Regions from separate parts of the Desulfovibrio fairfieldensis genome, predicted to be linked through region 3. Evidence: predicted binding sites of a transcription regulator. Region 3 holds the regulator's gene; each other region holds the start of a gene.
What was found. Region 3 encodes sigma-54, which starts transcription at its own class of promoters, with help from an activator protein. Its sites were predicted from a motif close to CTGGCACGGNNNNTGCTT; they were not measured.

Region 1 (5,629 bases), 1.5 Mb from region 3:
TCGGGATTGCCGCAAGGCCTAGTTTTTCCGCCCCTTGCCGCGATAGCGCAGCTCGGGAAATTCCTCAGGCGCTTTGGGCGCCAGGGGCAGCCAGAGGCGAAAAATGGTTTCCCCATGGCCGTCTTCACCGGCGAGATGCGAATAGACGCTGATTTCGCCGTTATGCGCCGCCACGATCTTGTGCACCATGGCCAGCCCCAAACCCGTGCCCTGGCCTTTGGTCGTGAAATAGGGATCAAAAATATGAGCCCTGGCGGCGGGATCAATGCCCTTGCCCGTATCCCGCACCATCAGGCAGACCCGCCGTTTGGCCTTGGCGATGACCAGGGTCATGCGCCCACCGTCGGGCATGGCGTCCAGAGCATTGAGACAAAGATTGAGCAGGGCCTGGCCCATGCGCTCCGAATCCACCAGCACGTTGGGCACGCGCCGGGAGGTGCGATATTCCAGCCTGACGTTGCGTTGCTCCGCGTCCTGGCGGATCAGACGCATGACGTGCGCCACCACATTCTCCAGGCAGACCGGGCGCGGGCGCACGTCGCTGGGCCGGGAAAGGCCGATCAGATCCGTAATCACCCGGTTCAGGCGGTCCACCTCGCGCACCATGACGGCGGCGGCCTCGCGGTCGTCGCTGCCCTCGGGGAAGCGCTGGCCGAAATAGGTGGCATAGCCCTTGATGGAACTCAAAGGATTGCGGATCTCATGCGCCACGCCCGCCGCCAGATTGCCCACAGCGGCCAGTTTTTCCTTGCGGCGCACCTCTTCCTCCAGACGGCGCACTTCGCCTTCGGCCTTGCGCTGCCGCTGACGCGACTCGCGGGCGCGCTGGGCATAATACAGGGCCAGCAGGCAGAGCAGCCCCACCAGCAGCGTCACCGCAGCCAGCATGGCCACATAGTCCCGGTTCTGGCTGCGGGTGATCTCAAAGGGCGAGACATCCAGGCCCAGAAAAATGATCGGCATGGGAAAACCCTTGGGGATGTCGCGCAGGCCCGGCGTGAAGTAACGGTAGACCACGAAGACCCGTTGCCCCTCTATTCTCATGATGCCCCATTGCGCCGCCGCGCCCGGGGCCAGCTCGCGCATGCGCCTGTCATCCAGTTCCCGGCCCTCAAGCTGGAGAATCTCGCCCAGGCGCACCCGTTTGCTGTGGGCCACGATAGTGCCGTCGGGCATGGTCACGGCCACGAACATAATATCCGGGCTGGCCGCCATTTCCTCCAGCAGAACCTGCAGGCGCACCCCGGCCTCGCTGCGCATGCCCGAACGCAGAATGCTTTCAAAAGCCATGATCAGCGAAGAGCCTTTTTCCGCCAGCAAACGGGCCATGGCGGCTTCACTGCGCTCAATGGAGATAAAGGCCAGCAGCCCCACCATCAGGGCCAGCACCACGGCCGCGCCCCCCAGTACCAGGCCCAGGGGCGTGCGGGAAGCCCCCACGCGCATGGCCAGAGCGCGGGGAGGCGCATCGGGAGCCGGGGCGTCGCCTCCGCCGGACACACCAACCGCGCCGGGCGCTTCCGGTTCGGACCGGACATCGTCTTGCTCAGCATTCATATTTCGACTATAGCCGTCCCGCCCGCGACTGTCATCCCATGGGCCGCCGTGGGGTTAAATTTTTTGCACGTTTTTTGCAAGAAATTCCTGAAATAGACGAAAGCAAACAACAGGCGCTCTTAACGCTTGCGCCACGGAAAACGGCCTGATATTGGCTGAGCGATACGCCGATTTAGTCAAAGCTCTGCGGCAGGCGGTTTGCGATCCAGCTACGACACAGAGAATGACAGCAATTTCGCCGTCTGTCGTCCCGTATAACACAGCATTGTCGTTGTTTGCACGCATTCGCCGTCTGTATCCACATGGTTTACAGATCTGTCTACGGGCAATATTTCCGCGCCGTACCATTCGGCATCACGAGCGCATATGCCGGATCGAACTATAATAAAGGTTAACATATGCTAAAAACTTGTTTTTCGCTTTGCCTTCTGGCGGCGTTCTGCCTGTCGCAGCCCGTGGTTGCGGGGCATAGCGGCCCCGGCCCGTACAACGGGCAGGGCGAATACAGGATGGGACGCTATCGCGGCAACGTCCAGGATATAGATGATTGGCTGGAACAGCTCCCCCCGAATCAGCAGAACAAAGCCAGAAGAATCATAGATGACGCCCGCCCAAGGGTCCGGGAACTGCGCGGCCGCATCCGGGAAAAGATGGCGGAACTGGAAAGCCTCAGCTACGACCAGGGAACCTCTCCGGATACCCTGCCCCGCCTGGGACGGGAACTGCAACAGTTGCGCGACGCCCTGCGAGCCTCCCTGGTGGATGTAGACGAACGCCTGCGCCGTGAAGTGGGCGTTTCGCTGGGGCCGCCCGTCAGCCGGGGCTGCCGGATGAGCCATGCCGGCATTCCCCCGGCGGATGAAGAAGATTAGAGGTTGCCGTCACGAGCGTCTGATTGCGAAAATGTGGTTTTTCACTGGCTCGCGGGGCTGCGCCGCCCCAAACCTCTACGGGTTCTGTGTGTCTGATTTGGAAAATTAGACACGAGCCCCCATCCGTTCACTAAGAGCATTTCAACTTTGAGAATGCGCATTCTCAAAGTTTTTAAGACGCTCGCCCTACTCTCAATGTCCGTACGGCGCGCTTCGCGTGCCTGCGGCCATGGCCCTGCGGGCCACCCTTCGGGTCGGTCTCCGGCGCTTAGCTCTGCTGTCGTCATCCGTAAGGCGGCTATGCCGCCTTACGGATGACGCTCGTGGCGGGCGTCTGCTTACGCAGCCACCAGAGCAATTTCAAAGTGAAATTGCTCTAAGAACTCCGGGCTCCGGCGCGGCCGACCGGCCCCCGCCTGATATCTTGTCGGCACGGGGTCGCTTTTTCCACTTCTCCCCCCGTGCCCCTCCGCTTCCGCCTGTGTGAAATACAGCCACCTGTGTAAATTTTATACAACCTGTACGCGCTCTGTATAAAAAGCATACGCCCCGCTTTTTATTCTTCCTGCATCAATAGAGGAGAAACTCTATTAAATTATAATAGGTTAGCCGTTTTGTCGGACTTTGGCACGCGCATTGCTATAAGAGGGCATGACGCACGGAACACCGGGCGCCGAGAGAAAAATAACCTAACTGCTTGAAAGGTAAGGAGATTATAATGAGAAGTTCCCGTTTCATTCTGCCCGCCCTGCTGGCCGCCGCTCTGACTGGTGGCGTTCTGGTCACGGACAGCATGGCCCGCTCCCACTACAGCCCTGATTCCGGCTACGGCTGCGAAGGCTGCCCCGGTGGGTACGGCCAAGGATGGAACAGAGGCGCGGCTCTGAGCCCCGAGCAGCAGGAAAAATATACAAAGATCGTGGACGAGTACGCCAAGCGTATGGATCCCCTCCAAGACCAAATTTTCGTAAAACGGCAGGAATTGCGTGCCCTGAGGAACGCTACCAACCCCGATGTCAAAGCTGTACGGGAAACAGCTACGGAACTAACGAAATTAAATAATCAGCTGGGCGCCCTGCACGATGAAATGGCCCAGCGCCTTGAAAAGGAAGTGGGTGAACCCGCAGGCGCAGACACCCGTCCTAATGGATACGGTCCCGGTTACCACATGAGGGGCCACGGTATGGGTTACGGTCACGGCATGGGCTATGGCCATGGTATGGACCAATACTAGCCGACAGCAACCTTTAACCTGCTGAATCACCAACTTGCTTATCCGCCGACGGGCGGTCGACATATACGAAAAAAAATAAAACAAATTTCCTTGCCGCTCCCAGCCCCCATCAGGAGCGGCAAGGAGAACCCCCCGAAAAACCTCCTCCTTTGAACAGAACCCTCTAACCATCGGAACATCCTCCCTCTCAGCGGCCGCCGGTTGCCCCCGGCGGCCGCCCTTCCTTTTTAAGCATGGCGTCCGCAAGCGGCGCCGCCCGCTACAAATCTACACGGCAAACCCTGTCCATTGCGGTCTCACCGCGCCCAGCCGACGGCCGCATCCACAATTCAGCCCTTTCGCGGCACGCGGCAGCACACGTCTGAAAGACCGGCCGCTCCAAGTAGAAATTCTCCCCGCCCGAAGGATCAACCATGGCTGCAAAGCCCGCCCGGGAAGCGTGGCCGCCGTGACGCAGCGAAAAACCACGTTTTTCGCAATCAGACACGGGATGCCCGCGCCCTGTTGCCGAATCTTCCGTCCCAACAGGACCTGAGGCCGCCGGAAACGGCAATTGCCCCGTCAACGACGACAGCCGGCGTTGCCGCCGGCTGTCATACTGTCGCAGGGAGAAAAAACGCGTCGTGCCGCGGAAATCAGGCTTCTTTCATACGGATGATGAGCTCATTGAGCCGCTGGGCTTGCGCGGCAAGGTCGGACACGGCCTTGGAGGCCTCGGCCATGGCCCCGGCGGTCTGGCGGGACATATCGTTGACCTGGACGATGGACTGGTTGATCTCCTCGCTGGCTGCGGACTGCTCCTCGCTGGCCGTGGCGATGGCGTTGACCTGGTCCCCCGTGGCTACCACGGTGGCGACGATCTCTTCCAGGGCCGCGCCGGAGCGGCTGGCCAGTTTGTTGGCCTCGCCGATGCGTTCCACGGCGTTGTCCACGCCGGTCATGCTCTTTGCCGTGCTTTCCTGAATAGCCGTGATGGCGTTGCCCACGTCGTTAGTGGAGGCCATGGTCTTTTCAGCCAGTTTGCGTACCTCGTCGGCCACCACGGCGAAACCGCGCCCGGCCTCGCCCGCGCGGGCGGCCTCAATGGCCGCGTTGAGCGCCAGAAGGTTGGTTTGGTCCGCGATGTCCGAAATCACGGCCATAATCCGGCTGATGTCCCGGGCGTGTTCATTGAGCTGGGCCATATCGCCCTTGAGGGCCAGGGACATCCGATGCACATCCTCAATGCTGCGCACGGCCTTTTCCACCACCTGCGCACCGGCCTCGGCCTTTTCCTTGGTCTCGGCGGAGGCGCTGGAGGCGGAACCGGCATTTTTGGCGACTTCCTGCACTGTGGCGTTCATCTCGTTCATGGCTGTGGCCGCTTCGGAGAGCCGCGTGGCGGACTCGGCCGCGCCCCTGTCGGACTGCTCAATCTGGGCCGACAACTGGGTGGAGGCGGAAGAAAGCACGGCCGCCACTTCCTCCAACTGGCCGGCGGCGCTCAGCATGCCTTCGCGGCGCGCGCCTTCGGCGGCTTTGCGGGCCTCCTCGGCCTCGCGCATGGCCTGACGGGCCTCTTCAGTAGCCGCATGGGCCTCCCGCGTCTTCTGCTCGCTGTCCGCAAAGAGTTGCTTGAGGTTTTCCACCATGGCCCCCACGCCCCTGGCCAGGCTGCCGATTTCGTCCGTCCGGGCCGCGCTCTTTTCCAGGCTGCGGCGTTGCGCGTCGTCAATCTCAAAATGTCCCTCGGCCACCCGGCCCACAAAGTGCGCGCCTTCCCGCAGGGCCCCGGCGATGTTCCGGGCCACCAGGAAAATGATCAGGCCCACCAGCAGGGCGATGCCGCCGGAAATCAGGCTGTTGCTGCGCAACAGGGCCTTGGCGGGCGCGAGCACTTCGGCCCGCTCCACGCTCACCAGCACGAACCAGTTCATGGCCGGGATGCTGCGGAAATAGGCGACCTTTTCCTTGCCGCCCCAGCCGT
Region 2 (5,629 bases), 1.6 Mb from region 3:
CCCTGCGCCTGCCCGCGCGGCCCCAATTGCCCCTGGAGCCGGAGCTGGCCGTATTTCTGCTGGCCCTGCCCCTGGTGCTTTCCGGCGAAACCCGCCTGGACGGCGACTGGCCGCAATGGCCGGGCGCGCAGGCAGCCTGGGAGCTTCTCCGGGCGCTGGGCCTGGATCTGCGCCTTGATTCGCGCCCCGGCCAACCCGACGAAAACAGGTCGGACAGCGCGGTGCGCGCCAAAGCCGACGCAACGCTGAAACGCGCCTGTCTCGCGGATCTGCCCGCCGAGCTTCTGACCGAGCTGCCGCCGGACTGGGCGCCCCTGCCCGTGGCCCTGGCCGCCTGCGCGGCCCTGCGCGGCGGCGAGGCGAGCCTGCCCGAGCTGCCCGGCGCGGACATGAGCGAAGTAACCAGTTTCCTCCACGCCGTGGGTCTGGAGCGGAATGCCGAAGGCCGATTGTGCAAAACAGAACAAGCGGCCTCCCAACTGAACGCCGCATCAGCCTGGAACGCCCCCTCGCCGGTCTGGGCCCTGGCCCTGGCCCTGACCGCCTGCGCGCGCGATACGCGCGGCCAGGGCTTCCGCCTGGGCAATCCCGGCGTCATGACCGGCCTGTACCCGGCCTTCTGGGCTCTGTACAACGCCCTGCCCGAACCGGCGGCCAAACGCCCTGTCAGCGGTGAAACGCCGACGGCTCCCGCACGGCGGCGGATCATCACCTCGGCCGTGGCCGTGCCGCCGGAGCTGCCCGAAGAATAGGACAGCGTTGCTTTGCCCCGGCGGCCACGCCGCCTCCGGTCGCTTCCTTGCACGTGGGCTCCACTGAGTGAATTGCTCCAACCACAGAGCCCCGCCTGCTTGTGCAGGCGGGGCTCTGTGCATAAAGGCATGGACGCGGCGTTTATTCCTGAGTAAAACGATAAAGCCGCACGGCCAGGGGCTGAAGGTTGTCCTTGCCCATGGCCGAGACCACAAAGGCGTAGTCCCTGCTCTGGCCCGCCGGAGGGCAGGGGCCGCGGTAATGGCGGGTCAGGCCGCCCTCGGGGATGACGCCCGAGCCGTCGTTATCCCAGGAACCGCCGCCGAAAAAGCGTTCTTCATCGCCATACTCCACCAGACGCACGTCAAAAGTCTGCGTGCCGTCCGGCGCGTTGGCGACGAGGATTTCCGGGGAGATGCGCGAGCAACGGTGCAGATCGCGCAGAGTGACGGTAATGGTCATATCGGCCTGTTCGTCCTCCGCATTCTTGGCGGCGCAGGCGGACAGAAGCAGGGCGGCGAAAAGCGCGGGCACAATGAGCCGCGCCGTTTTGGCGAACACAGTCAGACGCATTCAGAGCCTCCAATGGAGATTGCTTTCTCTAGCTCAGCAAAGCTATAACCAATAGTCATGGCGAAGACAACAACCATCAGGAGTCGTTTATGTCAGTTCTTGCCGACAGCGTGACCGGATACCTGGGCAACGCTTCATGGATCCGCCGCATGTTCGAAGCCGGCGGCCAGCTCAAGGCGCGCTTCGGCGCGGAAAATGTCTACGATTTCAGCCTGGGCAATCCCGACCTGCCCGCCCCTTCCGCCGTGGCTGAAGGGCTGCGCGATTTCGCCGAGCACGCGGGCGAGCCCTTTGCCTTCGGCTATATGCCCAACGGCGGCTTTCCCTGGCTGCGCGAAAAGCTGGCCGCCCACCTCAGCGCCGAGCAGGGCGTCAAGCTCGCGGCCGACGACGTGTTGCTGAGCTGCGGCGCTGCGGGCGGGTTGAACGCCTTTCTGCGCGCCGTGATCAATCCCGGCGAGGAAATGATCAGCTTTGCCCCCTACTTTGTGGAATACGGCTTCTACGTCGCCAACCACGGCGGCACGTTCAAGGCCGTCATGAGCCAGAAGGACACCTTCGCCCCGGACCTCAAGGCCCTGGAGGCGGCCATCAGCGAAAAGACGCGGGTGGTGCTGATCAATTCCCCGCACAATCCCACGGGCGTGATCTACAGCCGCAAGGACCTCACGGCCCTGGCAAGCCTGCTGGAAAACAAGAGCCAGGAATACGGGCGGCCCATCTGGCTGGTGGCCGACGAGCCCTACCGCTTTCTGGCCTATGACGGCGCGGAAGTGCCTTCGGTGCTGCCCCTCTACCCCTATGCCGTGTGCATCAGCTCTTTTTCCAAAAACCTCTCCCTGCCCGGCGAGCGCGTGGGCTATGTGGCCCTTTCGCCCCGGTTGCGGGAAAAAGCCGAGCTCATGGCCGGCCTGACCCTGACCAACCGCATTCTGGGCTTTGTCAATCCGCCGGTCATCGGCCAGCACATCATGGCCAAGGCCTTGGGCAGCCAGGTGGATCTTTCCGTCTACGCGGCCCGGCGCAAAGCCATGGCCGAAGTGCTGCGCGACGCGGGCTATAAATTCCAGATGCCCGCTGGCGCGTTCTATTTCTTCCCCAAAGCGCCGGGCGGCGACGACGTGGCTTTTGTGAACAGGCTGCTGGAAGAGCGCGTGCTGGCCGTGCCCGGCTCGGGCTTCGGCTGCCCCGGCCACTTCCGCCTGGCCTTCTGCGTGGACGAAAGCGTGATCCGCAAGGCCGCCGACGGCTTCGCCAAAGCCCGCGAGGCCATCCAGTAAAAGGAGACACGGCATTATGACCCGGCATCCGCATTCACTTCCCGCCGTCACCGGCCATGCCGGGAACCGCATTCCGGCGGCTCTCGGGCTGTTGCCGGGCGTGCTGGCCTGCATCCTGTTCTGCGTCCTGCTCTGGGCCGCGCCCGCCGCCCAGGCCAAGGACGTCAGCGTGCAGGAGGCGGCGGCCCTGCTGCGGTCCCCGCCCGAGGGGCTGCTGGTTCTGGACGTGCGCACGCCAGGCGAATTCCGGCAGGGGCATCTGACCGGCGCGCGCAACCTGGACTTCTTCGGCGGCCGCTTTGATCTGGATGTGGCGGCCCTGCCCAAGGACAGGCCCGTGCTGCTTTACTGCCGCACGGGGCAGCGTTCCGCCGGAGCCCAAGAGGCACTGGAACAGGCAGGGATCAGAAACATCCTGCATATGAACCAGGGCATTGAGGCCTGGGAGAAGGCCGGGCTGCCCCTGGAAAAATAAGCAATAGTTTAGAGCAGGTAACACTGAAATGCCCTAGGGCCTGTTAACGCTATGCCTTTTTGCCCTCCTGCCGCGTCAGATTTCACCTGCTTTTTCGGTCGAGTACCAGAAGAGTACACTCCCTCAAAGCAGGTTTATCTTCCTTGCAGGCGAACAAAAATTCTATAGTGTTAACAGACCCTAGGCTCAGCCTTCATTAAAACGCCGTCCGCGAAAAGCTGCATTTTTTCGGGCAGCAAGGCGCAAAGGAGAAATTGGGCGAAGCCGTATTGAACATACCGCGAGGTCAATTTCTTTTTTGCAACGCAGCCGCACGGAAAAAGGCGGCTTTGCAGCAGGCGCTTTTAATGAGGGCTGAGCCTGATTTGCCGTTGGCATGAATACTGCTTCTCTTGGGGGCGGAGAGGAAGATTTTTCCTCTTCGCCCGCTTTTTTTCGGAGGCGCATGTGAACTCGGCACTGTACATCGGAGCCACCGGCATGAAGGGCATGAGCCAGGGCATGCAGGTGACTACCAATAATCTGGCCAATGTCAGCACCATCGGCTACAAGCAGCAGAATACCCTTTTTTCCGATATGCTCTCCACGAGCCAGGGCGGTACGGGTGACTGGTGGAACGCCCAGGAGAATTCGCGCGTGGCCCTGGGCCAGACCGGCAAGGGCGTGCAGGTGGACGCGGTGCGCACCATTTTTCAGCAGGGCGCTCTGGAGTCCACCAATACTGTCACGGACATGGCCATCAACGGCAAGGGTTTCTTCCAGGTCAGCGACGGCGCGAATCTCTACTACACCCGCGCGGGCGACTTCCGCCCGGACAACGAGGGCGTGTGGCGCACCCCCACGGGCCTGGCCCTCAACGGCTACCAGTATAACACGGACGGCAGCCTGGGCGGCCTGCAGGAAGTCAAGATCGACAGGTTCGGCACCATGCCCGCCAAGAGCACGGCCCGGGTGGATCTGACCCTCAATCTGAATTCGAATCAAAATAAGACCGAGGATGCCGACAATCCCTATTTCGGGCTGCTGGGGCTTTATAACGCGGCGGGCAAGCCCCCCCTTTCCTCCGACTCCTACGCCTATTCCCAGGCCATGACGCTCTACGACGCCGACGGCAACGCGCGCACGGTCACGGCCTATTTCGACGGCACGCCCGACAGCACGGCGGGTTCCATGATTGAATTCGTCATTGCCGCCGGAGCGGCCGCGGGCAAGACCGATGCGGACGGCAACCCCATTCAGCCTTCGGAGGGCGACGGCCTGCTGATGAGCGGCGTTCTGCAGTTCGACGCCTCGGGCCGCCTGACCGGCATGTCCGCCTTCACGCCCTCCGCGGAAGGCAGCAAGAATCTTGCGGACTGGCAGCCCGCCCAGTTGGAAGGCGGCCTGCCCCAGCTCAATCTGGACGGCGCGGCCATGACCGTGAATTTCGGCATCAGCGCCGCCGGAGGCTGGCAGAACGCTCCGGCCTCGGCGGCGGAGGTCGGCACGGACCAGAGCAAGCTGCCCTCCATGGGCGCGGGCGCCGTGCGCGCCGAAGGCGCCACCACGGCCTACAACAGCTCCTCGCCCACAGGCGGCTACAAGCAGGACGGCTATGCCGAGGGCACGCTGAGCACCATCGGCATCACGCCCGACGGAACAGTGGTGGGCCGGTATTCCAACGGCCAGGGCCAGAACCTCTGGCAGATCCCGGTCTGCCGCTTCACCAGCGAGGACGGCCTGCGCCGCGAGGGCAGCAATCTTTTCTCGGCCACTGAGGAAGCCGGGCAGATGGAAATGGGCGTGGCCGGAACGGAAAATTACGGCACCGTGAACGCCTATAACGTCGAAAATTCCAATGTGGACATGGCTACGGAAATGGTCAACATGATCATCACCCAGCGCGGCTTCCAGTCCAACAGCAAAGTGGTGACCACGGCGGACCAGATGCTTCAGAAGGCCATGGAACTGAAGCGTTAGAGCATTCCGACTTTGAAAAAGTTGGAATGCGGGGCGGCGAGTAAACCGGGCCGCCCGCCGCAACGCGGCGTGGATTCAGCCGAAGACCGCGTTCTTCGGCTGAATGAACTTTTGAAACGCTGCACGTTTCAAAGGCAATCTGCCCTAATCCGCGCCGGAACCCCTCCGGGCGGCAGATTCTGCCGCCCATCCCTGCCCACGGGGACCGCATTCTTGCCCGGCGGACCGGGATAGGCTATTCTGACGTGGCGGCGGCGTGCGTTTACGCGGCCCGCTTGTCCGTCACCGTCATCCCCGAGCCTCCCATGTCCGACATACCCCCCTTTCTTCCCTCGCAGCTCTACGGCGTGATCGGCTGGCCCCTGGCCCAGAGCCTTTCCCCGCTGCTGCACAACAGTGGTTTTCAGGCGCTGGGCATTCCGGCCGTTTATCTGCGCTGGGAAGTGCCGCCGGAACGCCTGGCCGCTTTTGTGGACAGCGTGCGCCTGCTGGGCATCCGGGGCTGTTCGGTGACCATTCCGCACAAAATGGCCCTGCTGCCCCTGCTGGACCGGGTCAGCGAGCAGGCGGAGCTGGCCGGGGCGGCCAA
Region 3 (5,629 bases):
CTTTCAAATAGCGCCAGCGCATGGCCGCGGTCTGGGCCGCGCCCAGATCGTCGCCGTCCAGAAAGCCGCCGGGGAAAATCAGAAAATGGTAGCCCGCAAGGCATACGTTGCCCGCCACCAGATCGGAGAAATGCACCACGTCGGCCCTGTCGGAACCGGCCAAGCGGGCCGTGTGCGCGGTTTCCAGATGGGAATTGGTACCGTAGCCGGTGATGACCAGAGTATTGACTGTAGCCATGCGGGAGGAGCCTCCTTAGGAGCAGCCTGAAATACGCCCGGCCCGGAGCGGGGTAGGGCCGCGCGTCCAACCACACGGCGGGACGCATGCTGAAAAAGGGAAAATTACATTACTTGCCTTATCAGACTTAGTCAATGCTAGCCAAAAAAATCAATTGGGTGTATCAGCATGCGGTTACGCGGAACCGTGCATTCAAGCAAAACAGGTGGGAGGCCATGAAAACCAAATTTATTTTTGTGACGGGCGGGGTTTTGTCTTCACTGGGCAAAGGCTTGGCGGCCGCTTCGCTGGGCGCGCTTTTACAGACGCGCGGCCTGTCGGTGACCATTCAGAAGCTGGATCCTTATATTAATGTGGATCCGGGCACCATGAACCCCTTCCAGCACGGCGAAGTTTTCGTGACCGACGACGGGGCCGAGACCGACCTTGATCTGGGCCACTACGAGCGTTACCTCAACGTGCCCATGTCGCGCAAAAACAACACCACCTCGGGCTCCATCTACAATCACGTCATTGCCAAAGAGCGGCGCGGCGACTATCTGGGCGCCACCGTGCAGGTGATCCCGCACATCACCGACGAGATCAAGCATACCGTGCTTTCCCTGGCCGAGGGCGAGGGCGCGCCGGACGTGGCTATCATAGAAATCGGCGGCACGGTGGGCGACATTGAGGGCCTTCCTTTCCTGGAGGCGATCCGCCAGTTGCGTTCGGAACTGGGGCGCGACAACTGCCTGAACATTCACCTGACCCTGGTGCCCTATCTGCGTTGCGCCGGTGAACACAAAACCAAGCCTACCCAGCACAGCGTCAAGGAGCTGCTTTCCATCGGCATCCAGCCGGACATCATCCTCTGCCGCTGCGAACAGAGCATCCCCCAGGAAATGCGCAAAAAGATCGCCCTGTTCTGCAATGTGGACCAGGACGCGGTCTTTTCCTCCGTGGACGTGGACAACATTTATGAAGTGCCCCTCAAGTTCTACGAGGAAGGTTTTGACCAGAAAGTCGCCATCATGCTGCGCCTGCCCGCGCGCAACGCCCACCTGGAATCCTGGGAAAAGCTGGTTCACGACAGCGCCAATCCCCAGGGCAAGGTGACCATTGCCATTGTGGGCAAGTATGTTGACCTGAAAGAAGCCTACAAGAGCCTGCACGAAGCCCTGATCCACGGCGGCGTGGCCAACCGGGTGGCTGTGGAGTTGCGCTACGTCAACTCCGAAAATGTGACCGAACACAACGCGGCTTCAGTGTTCAAGGGCTGTGACGGCATTCTGGTGCCCGGCGGCTTCGGTTACCGCGGCGTGGAGGGCAAGATCGCGGCTATCCGCTACGCCCGCGAAAAACACGTGCCCTTCTTCGGTATCTGTCTGGGCATGCAATGCGCTGTCATTGAATTTGCCCGCCATGTGGCCGGTCTGGACGACGCCAATTCCGAGGAGTTCAATCCCCTGTCCGACCACAAGGTTATTTACCTGATGACCGAATGGTTCGACTTCCGCACCAAAAATGTGGAAAAACGCGACGCCAGCAGTGATAAGGGGGGCACCATGCGTCTGGGTTCCTATCCCTGCAAGGTATTGCCCGGCACCAAGGCCCACGAAGCCTACAAAAAGGATATGGTGGACGAACGGCATCGCCATCGCTATGAGTTCAACAATGCCTTTAAGGAAATTCTGGGCCAGAAGGGCATGGCCTTCAGCGGCACGGCGCCGGACGACTCTCTGGTGGAAATTATGGAGCTGCCCGACCATCCTTGGTTCCTGGGCTGTCAGTTCCATCCCGAGTTCAAATCCCGCCCCATGGAAGCCCATCCTTTGTTCCGCGAATTCATCAAGGCGGCCAAAAAGCAATCCAAAGCCTGAGCGCCGTTTTGTCGCTTGGCTTGTGATGTCTGAAAGGGGAGGCCTGAGGCCTCCCCTTTGCCGTAACTGAGACTTGGTTCCCTGCGGTTTCCGTAGGGGCGCGCCGCCCGGCGCAAGCCTTGCGGCCTTTCCCTTTTTGTTCGCAGCTTCCGTCTATTGCATAATTTTTCAGCATATGGCACAATTTTTGTAAATGAGAACTCCGTTCAGACATTGTAGCTTATCAGCCTAAAAGAGCAGACATGGCACTGGAACTTCGTCAGCAATTGAAATTGGCTCAGCAACTGGTCATGACGCCGCAGTTACAGCAGGCCATCAAGCTGCTTCAGCTCTCGCGCGTGGAACTGCTGGAAACCGTGCAGCAGGAGATGCTGGACAATCCTTTTCTTGAGGAGCTCTCGGGTGATGAGTCTTCTTCGGATCAGGCCGCCCAGACAGAGCGCCGGGAGGCCGTTGAAGAAGAGGTCTACGACAAGGAACTCGCCAAGGATGCCTCGTGGGAGGACTATCTCGGCGAGTTCGCCAGCACTCCGCGCCAAGTACAGCCGCGTGACTTTGAAGCGGCTGAAGAAATTTCTCCTCTGGAAGCCCGTTATGCCGCCAAGCCCACATTGGAAGGGCATCTGCTCTGGCAGCTGCGCCTTTCCATGCTGACCGAGGCGCAAAAGGAAATCGGCGAGGTCATCATCGGCAATCTGGCTTCCTCCGGCTATTTGCAGGCCACCTTGGAAGAAATCGCGGAGATGACCACATCCACGCCCGACGAGGTGCGGGCGGTACTGGAAAGAGTGCAGCTTTTTGATCCCATAGGGGTGGCCGCGCGCGACGCGCGCGAGTGTCTGCTGATCCAGCTGAAAAGTCTGAACTATGACCGGGATCCCATTCTTCTCGATCTGGTCCAGTCTCACCTGGAAGATCTGGAGGCCAAGCGCTACAAGCCTCTGCTGCGCAAGTTCAAGCTGGATATGGAGGAACTCAAGGAATATCTGAACATCATCCAGAGCCTTGATCCACTGCCCGGCGCCAGTTTCGGCGGCGGCGAACCCACCTATGTGAGCCCGGACGTCTTTGTGTACAAGATGGGCGATGAATTCGTCATTCTGCTCAATGAAGACGGTTTGCCGCAGTTGCAGCTTTCCTCGCTCTGCCAGATGAATATGGGATCTTCCTCGGATAAGGAAAAGGAATACTGTACGGAAAAAATGCGCTCGGCCTCCTGGCTGATCAAGAGCCTGTATCAACGCCAGCGTACGCTGTACAAGGTGGTGGAGAGCATTGTGCGCCACCAGCAGCCGTTTTTTGAAAGCGGCGTCACCAAACTGGCTCCGCTGATTCTAAAAGACATTGCCGACGATATCAGCATGCACGAATCAACCGTAAGCCGGATCACTACCAACAAATACGTGGCGACGCCCCACGGGATTTTTGAGCTGAAGTTCTTCTTTAACAGCGGCCTTGAGCTGGACGACGGCAGCCAGGTCGGCTCGGAAAGCGTTAAGGCGCTGATCAAGAAGTTCATAGCCGATGAAGACTCCAAGGCCCCCTTGAGTGACGAACGCATCGGAGAAATGCTCAAGGAGCGCCTGAAAGTGAATATTGCCCGGCGTACGGTGGCCAAGTACCGCACGGCGCTGGACATTCCCTCGTCGTCACGGCGTAAGGAGCACTTCTGATCTCACAGCGGTGCTTTGCAATCCCAAGGAGGAACGCATGAATATCTCTTTCGCCTTCAAGAATTTTGAGGCCTCCGATCATTTGAAGAAGTATGCCCGCCGCCGCATGGAAAAGTTGGGGCGGTTTTATGGCAAGTCCGCGGGTCTGGAAGTAAGCGTCGTGCTGACGGTGGATAAATTCCGCCATCGTTGCGAAGTGACCGTTTCCGGCGAGGGCCTGCATATCAACGCCACCGAGCAGACCTCCGATATGTACGCGGCTATCGACCTTGTGACCGACAAGGTGGAAGCCCAGATCAAGCGTCAGGTGTCCCGCGTCAAGGAACAGCGCCGTAAGGCCCGCAATGCCGATGTGGACGTCTTTACCTACAATCTGGAAGCCCAGCCCGAGGAAAGTCAGACCGTGGTGGGCACGGACCGCTTCGCGCCAAAGCCGCTGCACCTGGATGAGGCGCTGATGCAACTGGATTCCATCGGCAGCGAATTTCTGGTCTTTCTCAATGCCGAAAGCAATCGCGTCAATGTGGTTTACCGACGGCGCACTACAGGCTACGCCCTGATTGATCCCGTGTTGTAGCCGTTCCGCCATACTTTTTCCGCCGGGCCTGTCTTCGCACGAAGATCGGCCCGGTGGTTCCCAGTGAAGTATACGTATGAGCACGTCACAGCAGCCCCCCTGCCGCAGTCCGTCCGATCCGGATTCATCTGCTGACACGCCCAAAGTCGCCCATGATCGCCCTGTGCAGGTCTGTATTGTCACCGGTCTTTCCGGCGCGGGCAAAAGTACGGCCGTGCAGGTTTTTGAAGATCTGCGCTATTTCGCCGTGGACGGTCTGCCCGCAAGTCTGGCCCCGGAAATGGCCGCTATGATGGAACGCCCTTCCATGAGTCATTTCATGGGCATTGCCTTGGGCATGGATATGCGTCAGAGCAATTTCCCGGATGAAATCAACGACGCATTGAGCGTTATGGCCGCCAAGGGTATCCGTCCGCTTTTGCTGTTTCTGGAGGCTGACGCGCAGGAGCTCATGCGCCGCTACGCCACCACCCGCCGCCCGCATCCGCTGGAGCGGGAGGGCATGGGCCTTGAAGCCGCCCTGGCCGCCGAACGCAACCGCCTGCGCCCTTTGCGGGAAATGGCCGACTTGGTTATCGACACTTCGCGTTTTTCCATCCATGACCTGCGGCGTTCCATTCAAAAGCGTTGGAGCGGCAACAAGGACAAATTGCGGGCTATCCGCGTCAATGTGATTTCCTTTGGCTTCAAGTACGGCGTGCCCCGAGAAGCCGACACGGTTTTTGATCTGCGCTTTCTGCCCAACCCGTATTTTGTGGAAGAGCTGCGTCCCCTTTGCGGCAAGGACAAGGCCGTGGCCGATTATGTTTTCGCCTCGCCCAGCGCGGTGGAATTCCGCAAGAAACTGCTGGACCTGCTTTTTTTCATGTTGCCCCTGATGGAGGCCGAAGGCCGCTACCGGATTACCATCGCCGTGGGCTGCACCGGCGGGCGGCACCGCTCGGTGGCCATGGCCGAAGAATTGTCACAGGCGCTTCGCCAGGCGGACTACCCGACCTCTCTGGAGCACCGGCACCTTGAACTTGGCTGAAAAAGCTGGCAGATTGTGAACCGTGAGGAATGCCATGACGGATGAAAGCAAGACGACACAAGTCGGGATCATTGTGGTCTCCCATGCGGACTACGGTTCTGCCATGCTGCGTACGGCCGAATTTATTTTGGGACCGCTGAGCGATTGCAGTTCCATCAGCGTTGACGTGGCGCATGAAGTTTCTGAAACAGTGCGCCGTTTGGACGACGCGGCCCAACGCCTGGATAAGGGCGCGGGCGTTATTATTCTTAC
Region 4 (5,629 bases), 230 kb from region 3:
GAAAGAAATTTTTTTATCGTGCGGGAAATGCGGACCTGTCGCAGGAAAGTGTCGTCACGAGATAGATTTTCGTGTTATATCAAGGAAAACAAGCCCGTTTTGAAGGAGTGTACTCTTATGGTACTCGGCTGAAAAAGCGGGCGAAGTTTGACGCAGAGATAACCGAAAAGATATTCGTGACGACGCTTTCTAGAATTGCATCTTGGAAATTTCCTTATACGCCTCCAACACCTTGCCGCGCACGGCGCTGGTCAGCTTCATGGCCAGGCTGGATTTCTGCATGGTGATCATCAGCTCATGCACGTTCTGGCTGCGGCCCGAGGCGAAGTCGTCAATGGCCTGGGCCTTGGCGCTCTGCAGCTCATTGACCTTGTTCAGCGAGCCTTTGATCGTGTCGCCGAAGCTGTTGGACGGCGTGACGGGCGTGTGCTGCTGGTCGGGGTAGCGGATGAAATCGGCCTGCGCGCCGAAAGTCTCCCCTTTGTCCACGCTGTCGCGCAGCAGGCTCTGGTCCAGGGTGTGGGAAAACAAGGTCTGTTTGCCCACGGGCATGCCCTGCTTGAGAGAGCCGTCCACCTTGTTGAAGTGCTGCAACGCATCGCTGTAGGCCCGCAAGCCCAGTGCCTGAACGCTCATGACATACTCCTATCGACTTGCACGGCCTATGACTTGCCGATTTCCAGGGCCTTGTTGTACATGCCCTTGATGGCTTCCACGGTGGTGACATTGGCTTCGTAATTGCGCTGGGCGCTCATCAGGTTGGCCATTTCCTCCACCACATTGATGTCCGGATACGAAACATAGCCCTCGGCGTTGGCGTCGGGATGCCCAGGCTCATAGACCTGCTTGAGCGGGCGCTTGTCCATGGTCACGGCCATGACGCGCACGCCCTTGAGCTCGCGGTCCAGGGCCGAGCGCATGTGCACGGAAAAAGGATCGTCCACGTCCGTTGCCGCCTGCACCACGGTGCGCCGCCGGTAGGGGCCGCCCTGGGGCGTGCGCGTGGTTTTGGCGTTGGCCAGGTTCATGGAGATGGTGTTGATACGGGTGCGGTCTGCCGTCAGTCCGGAAGCGCCGATATCGAGTGCGGTCAGAAAATCCATAACGATCTCCCAGCTAAGCCTGCTTGCCGTCCTGGATTATGGTGGACATGCCTTCGAAGGTTTTGCTCATAATCTGGGTAAGCGCGGTGTATTGCAGCTGATTCTTAGCGTGCTTGGCCATTTCCTTGTCCAGGCTGACGCGGTCCTCGCCGTGGATCTGGCGCGGCTTGAACTGCTTGGACCATTCAGGGCCGAAATTGTCCGGATTAAAGGCCGCCGGCATATGCCCTTCGCTGGTGGCGCTCATGCGCCCCTTCATGTCCAGGCCCAGCGCGCTTTGCAGTTCTTTTTCAAAAGCCAGCTCGCGCGGCTTGTAGTTGGGCGTTTCCACATTGGCCAGGTTGCTGGTGATCACGTTCTGCCGCTGCAGCTGCATATCCATGACCCGGCTGACAAGACCGATCTGGCTGTTGAACATACTTTTCATAAAGCCTCCCGCATTCCCGACAGGAATGCCTGCCCCGGAGAAGCAAAGTTTGTTCCACAGTCTGTTTTATGTACGAATTCAGATAATTGCAGATAAAAGATAAAAGCCGCGCCAAGGTTTTGGCGCGGCCGAAGTCCCTTCAGAGCGGGGACAGGATGCGGCGAAAGTCAGGATTCCGGCAAGGGCGTTTTTCCGAACAGGGCCATGACGCCGCTCAGAGGCGCATCTGGGCGTCCGTGACGCCGAGGCCGCGCAGCCGCAGATAGACTTCGGCGCAGGCCTGCGCGTCGGAGGCGGCATTGTGGTGGTTGAGCGCGATGCCGAAATACTCGCAGACCAGATTGAGTTTTTTGGACGGCAGGGGCAGGCTGCGCCGCGAACCTTTCAGGGTGCAGAGAAAAGGCGCCTCCGGCGCGGGCAGACCGGCGGCACGGCAACAGGCAAGGAGCACGCGCCGGTCAAAGGAGGCGTTGTGCGCCAGCAGAAAATGCGCTCCGCACAATATCGCGCCCGCTTCCGGCCAAGCCTGGGCGAAGGTGGGCGCGTCCCTGAGCATGGGCCAGGTCAGGCCGTGGATTTCCGTAAACAGCACGCGCGCGGACGGCGGCCGCAACAGACGGTAAAAGCAATCCGTAACGCGGCCGTCCTCAATGCGCGCAAGGCCCACAGCGCAGGCGCTGTGGGCCGCATAGCCGGACGTTTCAAAATCAATGGCCACACAGGGGCCGCTCAGTACGCTCATGCCCCGGCGGCAGCGGCACGGGCGGCTTCGGCCAGACGGGCGGCGATATACGCGCGCATGGCCGCGTCGTCCTCATCCAGGTTGAAGCAGCAGGCATCCTCGCCCATCAGGCCCTCGGGCACGTAATCGCCCTTTTCGTCCGGATCCGTAATCATGTCGGCGTAAAAGCAGACGGACAGCCAGCGGCTTTCCGGTTCGTCGTCCACCACGTCCACCAGCACGAAAAGCTCGCGCTTCCGCTGCGCCTCATGCCGGGCGCGCAGGGAATAACTGATGCCCGGCCGGGCCTTGAAATCCAGGCTCACGCCGGACAGGCCCACGAGAAAGTCCTTGTAGACCACGAAAGCCTCTTTGGCCTTCAACGGATCAGCCTGCCAGTTGTCCAGAAAATCCCGCACGTCCTGCGGGCACACAGCGCTCATATCCACTCCTTGCATTTTAGAACAATTTCATTTTGAAATTGCCCTGCTGACGCGAAAGCGGCAGCCGCCACAACGCGGCGTGGATTCTGGCGAAGCGACCGAAGGCAGCCCGAAGGGCTGTCCCCGTTGCGACAACGGAGCCATACGGGGAGCGACAGCAACGATAACCACGTTTTTCGCCAGAATGCCGACTTTGAAATTTATAAAATTTCAAAGTTCCTCTGCTCCAGGCCCGCCGCTCACCGGCTCCACTGCCAGGGCGGCGTGCTCATATTCAGGCCCCAGAGACCACGCCGGTCCACAACGGCCTGATGCTCCTGAATGTACCAGCGGCGGCAGAACATGGCCTTGCACGTCGAACGGTTCACCCACGCCAGGCCCTCGACCAAAAGCTGGTAATTGACGGATGTTCCGGCAACCTGGACCAGGGCGCTCACCGCGCCCTTGTCGTCCTCGCCCACGCTGTCCACGCCCACCTTGGTGCCCTTGGGCATCAGTCGGAGCAGAAAGTCCCGCGCATCGGGGCCGAAGGGCTGGCTCAGAGAGGGCGCGTCAATGCCGTAAAAACGGAGAATGGCGGTAGGCTCGTCCCTGTCCGCCTTTTCGCTGACCGAGACGGTGTTGCCGTCCTCCACCCGCACCACATAAGCATCCCAGGCGCGTGCGTCAGGGCAGAGCCAAAGGAAAAGAAAAATGACCAGCAAACAGGCTCCGGCCCGCATACCCATGCGCTCTCCTCTGCCGCCGGAATAGCGGCGGCGACGTCGCGCGATTCCGTCCGCGACGCGGATCGGCGGCGGGCGGAACGCAATGCCGGAAATAATGCCCGCGCCGCAACGCCTTTGTCAAGGCATGCGGCGCGGGGCATCAACTGTGCCGCGTGGGCGGCGAAAGCCGCCGCCCGCGCGGCCAGATCTTTGCAAACAGGGAATTGTCGTTAGCCCCAGACGGTCCGGCCAATCTGGTAGGCCCCCACAGCTATGGCATAAGCCAGCGCCGTGTTGAACAGGATGCTGAAAGCCACCCAGCCCCAGCTTCCGGCCTCCTGCCGGATGACCACCAGGGCCACGAAGCAGGGCGAATAGAGCAGCACGAAGAGCATCAGGGACAGGGCCGTGGCCTTGGACCAGGAGGGATCGCTCTTGAGGCGTTCGGCCAGAGGCGCGGCGTCTTCGGGGTCCTGCTCGCCCAGCGCATATGCGGTGCCCATGGTGGCGACCACGGCTTCTTTGGCGGCGATGCCGGCCAGCAGGGCGATGTCCGTACGCCAGTCAAAACCGGCGGGTTTGGTCACGGGCTCCACGAACCTGCCGAGACGCCCGGCCACGGAGTAGGCCAGCTCCTCTTCGCCGAGTTGGTCTCGCGCATCGGCCAGTTCCCCTTCCAGGGCCTCGCGTCCCTCGGCGCCTTCAGGCAGCGCGTTGACCTGCGTTTCGAGCTGTTCGATCTTCTGCTCAAAAGGAGCGGCGGCTTCTTCAGGCAGGGACGGGAAGGTCATGGCGGCCCAGATCACCACGGAAATGGCCAGAAGCACGGTACCGGCCTTTTTCAAATACATCCAGGCGCGTTCCCAGCAGTGCAGCAACACGCTGAACAATGTGGGCATGCGGTACGGCGGCAGTTCCATGACAAAAGGCGTGGCTTCGCCCTTGACGATGGACGAACGCAGCAGGCGGGCCACCACCAGAGCCGCCACCCAGCCGGTAATCATGATCAGGAACATGACCGTGGCCGCGTTTTCCGGGAAAAAGGCCCCGGCCAGCAGCAGGAAGACCGGCAGTTTGGCCCCGCAGGTCATGTACGGCAAAGTCAGCAGGGTCGCCAGCTTTTCCTTGGGGCTGCGCAGGGTGCGGGTGGCCATGGCCCCGGGAATGGCGCAGCCGCCCGCGATGCCGCCGGAAATGACATAGGGCATCACCGAGGCGCCGTGCAGGCCGAAGAAGCGGAAAATCCGGTCCATCATATAGGCCATGCGGGCCATGTAGCCGCTGTCTTCCAGAAAGGAGATCAGGGCGAACATGATCATGATCAGGGGCACGAAACTGACCACGCCGCCCACACCGGCGATGATGCCGTCCACGACCAGGGACTGGGCCAAGCCCTCGGGCAGCACGCTGGTGCAGAAGTCGCCCAGCCAGGCAAAACCGTCTTCCACCCAGCCCTGGGGATACGCGCCGACCTCAAAGGTGATCTGATAGATCATGTAGAGCACGCCAAGCATGATCAGCGGGCCGAAAAAGGCATTGGTCAGCACTTTGTCCAGCTTGTCGGAAAGAGCCAGACGGCTTTTGCCCGGATCCTGACTCACAATGCCGTCACGCAGGATGCTGCGGATGTAGCCGTAACGGTGGTCCGTGATCACGGATTCCATATTGGTGTTGAGCGTGTCGCGGACATGCGCCACCGCCTTTTTGCAGATGGCTTCCAGTTCGGCCGTGGTTTTGGCGTCGGCGGCGCGGGCTTCCTTGAGCATGTCCCCATCGCCCTCAAGCAGCTTGAGCGCCACCCAGCGGGACTGGTACCGCGCGGCCAGCAGGCCGGAACTCTCAATGCCTTTTTCCAGCTCCAGAAGCGCGGTATCCAGGTCCGCGCCGTAGGAAAGACGCAAGGGGTCCCGTTTGCCCGCCCGGGCCAGGCCAACGGCCAGCTCCATGGCTTTTTTGAGTCCCTCGCCGGTACGGGCCACCATGGGCACCACCGGAATGCCCAGCATCCGGCTCAGCCGGTCCATATCAATATGGATGCCCGCGGCGCGGGCCTCGTCCATCATATTGCAGGCCAGCACAACGGGCATGCCCATTTCCAGCATCTGCACGGTCAGCAGCAGATTGCGTTCCAGAGCGGAGGAATCCACCACATCGATGACGGCCTGCACATTGTTGGCCGCCAGTTCGCGCCGGGCCACCAGTTCTTCCTGGGAATAGGCGGTCAGGCT

Region 1: AXF13_RS12445 (Spy/CpxP family protein refolding chaperone) is a predicted target of sigma-54. The motif match lies at 3,054-3,071, and genes of this name have one in related genera.
Region 2: AXF13_RS12640 (flagellar hook protein FlgE) is a predicted target of sigma-54. The motif match lies at 3,453-3,470, and genes of this name have one in related genera.
Region 4: flgB (flagellar basal body rod protein FlgB) is a predicted target of sigma-54. The motif match lies at 1,571-1,588, and genes of this name have one in related genera.

What each region holds. Positions count from the first base shown of each region.
Region 1 is NZ_CP014229.1:2,947,547-2,953,175, forward strand. It holds gene zraS (two-component system sensor histidine kinase ZraS) at 19-1,557, opposite strand; gene AXF13_RS12440 (periplasmic heavy metal sensor) at 1,956-2,429, shown strand; gene AXF13_RS12445 (Spy/CpxP family protein refolding chaperone) at 3,148-3,663, shown strand; gene AXF13_RS12450 (methyl-accepting chemotaxis protein) at 4,299-5,629, opposite strand, start outside.
Region 2 is NZ_CP014229.1:2,994,817-3,000,445, forward strand. It holds gene AXF13_RS12620 (3-phosphoshikimate 1-carboxyvinyltransferase) at 1-752, shown strand, start outside; gene AXF13_RS12625 (YbhB/YbcL family Raf kinase inhibitor-like protein) at 895-1,326, opposite strand; gene AXF13_RS12630 (pyridoxal phosphate-dependent aminotransferase) at 1,416-2,606, shown strand; gene AXF13_RS12635 (rhodanese-like domain-containing protein) at 2,623-3,081, shown strand; gene AXF13_RS12640 (flagellar hook protein FlgE) at 3,529-5,040, shown strand; gene AXF13_RS12645 (shikimate dehydrogenase family protein) at 5,346-5,629, shown strand, end outside.
Region 3 is NZ_CP014229.1:1,417,640-1,423,268, forward strand. It holds gene AXF13_RS06000 (phosphoribosylformylglycinamidine synthase subunit PurQ) at 1-238, opposite strand, end outside; gene AXF13_RS06005 (CTP synthase) at 454-2,097, shown strand; gene rpoN (RNA polymerase factor sigma-54) at 2,340-3,770, shown strand; gene hpf (ribosome hibernation-promoting factor, HPF/YfiA family) at 3,808-4,347, shown strand; gene rapZ (RNase adapter RapZ) at 4,424-5,377, shown strand; gene AXF13_RS06025 (PTS sugar transporter subunit IIA) at 5,412-5,629, shown strand, end outside.
Region 4 is NZ_CP014229.1:1,190,586-1,196,214, reverse strand. It holds gene fliE (flagellar hook-basal body complex protein FliE) at 190-636, opposite strand; gene flgC (flagellar basal body rod protein FlgC) at 663-1,103, opposite strand; gene flgB (flagellar basal body rod protein FlgB) at 1,117-1,530, opposite strand; gene AXF13_RS05115 (3'-5' exonuclease) at 1,745-2,272, opposite strand; gene AXF13_RS05110 (hypothetical protein) at 2,269-2,694, opposite strand; gene AXF13_RS05105 (thermonuclease family protein) at 2,934-3,422, opposite strand; gene feoB (ferrous iron transport protein B) at 3,632-5,629, opposite strand, start outside.